DNA from 2 places in the Dokdonella sp. GW821-FHT11D02 genome. Region 2 is predicted to be linked to the other one. Evidence: riboswitches for the same ligand, from Rfam matches in the RefSeq annotation. Region 2 holds a riboswitch; the other holds the start of a gene.
What was found. Region 2 has a riboswitch for cobalamin ahead of metE (5-methyltetrahydropteroyltriglutamate--homocysteine S-methyltransferase). Riboswitches for the same ligand answer to the same signal wherever they lie in the genome.

Region 1 (2,196 bases), 160 kb from region 2:
AACTCCAGAAACGCCTCGATGTCGGCGTGCCACGGTTCCAGATAGACGCAGGCGGCGCCCTTGCGCTTGCCACCCTGGTTGACCGCCGCGACCGATGAATCGAGCGTCTTCAGCCACGGCACGATGCCGTTGCTGAGACCGTTGGTGGAACGGATCAGCGAGCCTTCCGAGCGCACGCGATGCCAGGCCAGACCGATGCCGCCTGAAAATTTCGACAGCAACGCGACGTCGCGGTACTTGTCGTAGATCGCTTCGAGCGAATCTTCCGGCGAATCGAGCAGGAAGCAGCTCGACAGCTGCTCGTGGCGCGTGCCGGCGTTGAACAGGGTCGGCGAGCTGGGAACGTAGTCGAGCGCGCCGAACTGCTGGTACAGCTCGATCGCTTCAGGCACGTTCTCGCTCAGCGCGCAGGCCACGCGCAGCCAGAAATGCTGCGGCGTCTCGATCACCTGGCGTTTGCTCGGGTGCTTGAGCAGGTAGCGGTCGTACAAGGTGCGCAGGCCGAAGTATTCGAAGCGCAGCGTATGACGCGCGTCGATGGCGTCGTTGAGCTTGCGCGCGTTGGCTTCGACGAAGTTGAGTACGCGCTCGTTGATCAGCCCGGCGTCGAAGCCGAGCCGGATCGACTGCGAAAACGAGTACACGCCCAGACCCTGCACTTCCTTGTCGATGTAGCCGGCGAGCAGACGCGCGGCCGCCTTGGAGTATTCCGGCTCCTCGGCGATGAACGAAGCCGCGGTGCGGATCGACAACTCGTCGAGTTCGCGCGTGGTGGCGCCGTCGTAAAGTCCGCTGATGGTCTTTAGCGCGACGCGCATCGCGTCGACGTCGGCCAAACCTTCGCAGCAGCGCGTGACCGCGCGCACGATTTTGTTGAGGTCGACCGGTTCTTGCGCGCCCGAACGTTTGGTCACCTGCATCGCGACCGGTCCCGCGTGCGGCGCGGTCAGCTTGAAGCCGGGCTGTTGTTGCGCCGCAGGCGCGTCGGCAGGGGAAGCGATCGGGGCGGCGGCAATTTCAGAGGTGGTCATGCGTGTACTCCTTTACGAGCGATCGAACTCGCTAAGGAGAAAGGCACGGCGACGCACGGCGTGAGACACGATTCCGCGATCCGCCGGCCTTCGCTCCCGCGAGCGAATTCAGTCCCGGCGGAACGAAAGGTCGAAGGACCGTCGCTCCAAGAGGAACGTCGACGGTTCTCGGCCAGCCCGTCCCGCGAGGGCCTGAAGCCAGACGCCGCGCAAGCGCGACGATTGCGGCAGGTATTCGGACTCTCGGGCGCGAGGAAGCCTCTCCTCACCTAATGGACGCCGCTTCCCAAGCCTTCGCTCAGTGCGTGCTGCGTCGGTCGTTCCCGATCACCGCTGCGGGGCAGTTCCGGATTCGCACCGGATTCCCTTGAACCCAGCATCTTGGGCTGGGCTACCGCAATGGACACAAGATATTCGATACGCGCAGTCGAAGCAATGAAAATCTTCGAGTTCGAGACGGCGCTTTTGCAGGCCTGCGGCGCGTGCTGCGCAGCAGCCGAATGTCGAGCGGCGGCGGCGTCACGATTCGGCCTTCAGCCGACCCGGCATTCCGCCGCCCGCCCATGATCCGCGGCGTCGCCACTTTGCGCGTTCCTGCCATCGAGGGATCGTTCTCAGCCGCAATCCAGTAGCTGCGAACCCTCTTCAAGCGGATCAGGGGAAAGGCAGCCGTGGCGACCAATGCGACGAAGGGCTCGGTAACAGGCGGTTGGTGGCTGCTCGGAGTCCTCGGACTGCTGCTGACCGGCTGCGGTGGCAGCGGCCCGATGTGGATCCACGCCCCGCTGATCGCCGACACCTCGCGCGATACCGGCGCCGCAGGCGCCGGCCGGCCATTCGATGAAAACCTGCTGGTCGGCGAAGACGCCTACGCCGAGTTGAAATTCTCGCTCGACACGCTACCGAACGGGGTCTTGTCGAAACTCACCATCGCCGACGGGGCAGCCACGATCGGCAGCGAAACCTACACGCTGACGCCGGAAAAAGTGTTCCGAGCGCGACTGGTGCTGTTCGTCGACACCGTCGAGCAACCGGGCTATCTCGCGATCGACGGCGCCTACACGCCGGGCGTCGACTGCTTCGCCGACGAATCGGCACCCGCTGTCTGTACCCAGACGGTGGCCGGTACCGCGCTCGCCGCCGACGCCGACGCTCCAACACAGAC
Region 2 (2,196 bases):
GCCAGGCGTCTTGCGCATCGCGTCGAGCGGCGTAGGGCGACTGCCGGCGCGTCTGCGCCGCGTCGAGCGCGGCCACGCGTGCGGCGACCTGCGGCTTGTGCACTTTGTTCGAGCTGCGCCGCGCTTGCAGCCGCTCGCGCGCGAGTTCGAGTGTGGAGGCGGTGTAGAACGCGCCTTTGAGCGCATCGGCCAACACACGCAACTCGTCCAGCTTCTGTCGCGCGAAGGCGAGCCAGGCGACCAGGTTCGCCGGCAGCTCGGTTTCGAGCTTGCTGTCGACCGGCACGTGCAGCAAGGAGCACGACGGCGCCAGCTGCAGGCGCTCGGCACCGACGCGCTCGGCCACGTGACGCACGAGTTCGAGCGCGCGGTCGAGGTCGGCGCGCCAGACGTTGCGGCCGTCGACGACGCCGATCGACAGCGCGCGCTCGGCCGGCAGGCTTGCGAGCACGCTGTCGATCTGCTGCGGCGCGCGCACCAGATCGACGTGCAGGCCGTCGACCGGCAGTTCCATCGCGAGGTCGAGGTTGTCGCCGAGCGCGCCGAAATAGGTCGTCAGCATCAGCTGCGGACGCTCGACGGCGGCCAGCGCGGCATACGCATGCCGATACGCGGCGTGGTCGTCGGCGTCCTGGTCGAGCACGAGGCAGGGCTCGTCGATCTGTACCCAGCTCGCACCGGCCGCTTTCAGGCGCGCCAGCAGCTCGGCGTAGACCGGCAACAGGCGGTCGAGCAAGTGCAGGCGGTCGCTGCCGTCGGTGGTCTTGGACAAGAGCAGGAAGCTGACCGGACCGAGCAACACCGGCCGCGCCTCGAGGCCGAGCTGTTTGGCTTCCAGGTATTCGGCGATCGGCTTGTCGCCGCGCAGGCGGAACGATTGTGCGGCGTGCAGCTCGGGCACGAGATAGTGGTAGTTGGTGTCGAACCACTTGGTCATTTCGAGCGCGGGCAGATCGAAGCCGTCGGTCTGCACGCCGCGCGCGAGCGCGAAGTAGCCGGCCAAGGGATCGCGGTCGGCCAGCGCGCGGTAGCGATCGGGAATGGCGTCGAACAGAAAGGCGGTGTCGAGCACGTGGTCGTACAGCGAGAAGTCGTTGCACGGCACCAGGTCGGTGCCGGCTTCGCGTTGCAGGCGCCAGTGGCGATGGCGCAGCTCGGCGGCGGTTTCCAGCAGTTGCGGTGCGGCGAGTTCGCCGCGCCAATATTCTTCCAGCGCCGATTTCAGTTCGCGCTTCGCGCCGATGCGCGGGAAGCCGAGATTGCTAACGAGTGTCATGGATGCGTTTCCTCATGCGTGATGGGCAGTGAGGAACGAAGGAACCGCGCGCCGGCAGCGCTCTTGCGAGGCACGCCGTCACGCCAGCGACCTTCGCCCCCGCGGGCGATCCGGAACGGCGTGGAGGGCGCGCAGGGACGCAGCACGCGAGCGAGCGCCCGCGCGAACGTTCCGGCCGCTTCCCCGCGGAAGCTCCAGGTCAGACGGAGATCTCTCTCCGGCCAAGGCAGGTCTTCGGGCTCGTGGACGAGGAACGCTGACGCGTTCCGCCTACTGTCCGCCGCTTCCCGGCCCGGTCGGGCCAGTGCTGTTGGCGAAGGTCGTTTCCACACACCGCTGCGGGGCAGCGCCGGAATTGGTCTTGCGACCGCACCGGCTTCCCTTTTAATCCATCTCTCTATTCGAATAGAAAGATAAAACCATTGGCGTGCGCACCGTACGCATCTCGCGAGATGCCGTCAAGAGTGCGGCCCTGCCGCGCTCAGCCGGCGCAGACCGCGGCGGCGCACTGCGCGGCGATCCACTCCTCGTTGGTCGGTTCGACCGCGACGAGGATGCTGCTGGTGTCGGTCGAGATGGTGCCGGCGTGGCGCGCATTGCGTTCGCCGTCGAGCGCGATGCCGAGCCAGCCGAGTTCGCCGCAGATGCGCGCGCGCAAGGTCGCGTTGTGCTCGCCGATGCCGGCGCTGAAGACGAGCAGGTCGAGCCCGCCGAGCACGGCGGCGAGCGCGCCGATCTCGCGCACGATGCGGCGCACGTACAGCGCGAGCGCGAGGCGCACGCGTTCGTCTTCCGATTCCTTCGGCAGCAGCTGCTGCGGATCGGAGGAAACGCCGGAAACGCCGAGCAGGCCGGAACGGTGGTAGAGCAGGTCGGCGACCTGGTCGACGTCGAGCCGTTCGATCTGCATCAGATAGAGC

Region 1: linked by a shared signal. The riboswitch ahead of AC3QL3_RS10865 (ribonucleoside-diphosphate reductase subunit alpha) and the one ahead of metE (5-methyltetrahydropteroyltriglutamate--homocysteine S-methyltransferase) in region 2 are both predicted to bind cobalamin.

Annotation. Positions count from the first base shown of each region.
Region 1 is NZ_CM179520.1:2,563,023-2,565,218, forward strand. Features, by position in the region: gene AC3QL3_RS10865 (ribonucleoside-diphosphate reductase subunit alpha) at 1-1,031, opposite strand, end outside; cobalamin riboswitch at 1,241-1,445, opposite strand; gene AC3QL3_RS10870 (Ig-like domain-containing protein) at 1,703-2,196, shown strand, end outside.
Region 2 is NZ_CM179520.1:2,398,187-2,400,382, forward strand. Features, by position in the region: gene metE (5-methyltetrahydropteroyltriglutamate--homocysteine S-methyltransferase) at 1-1,276, opposite strand, end outside; cobalamin riboswitch at 1,485-1,716, opposite strand; gene AC3QL3_RS10045 (acetate/propionate family kinase) at 1,758-2,196, opposite strand, start outside.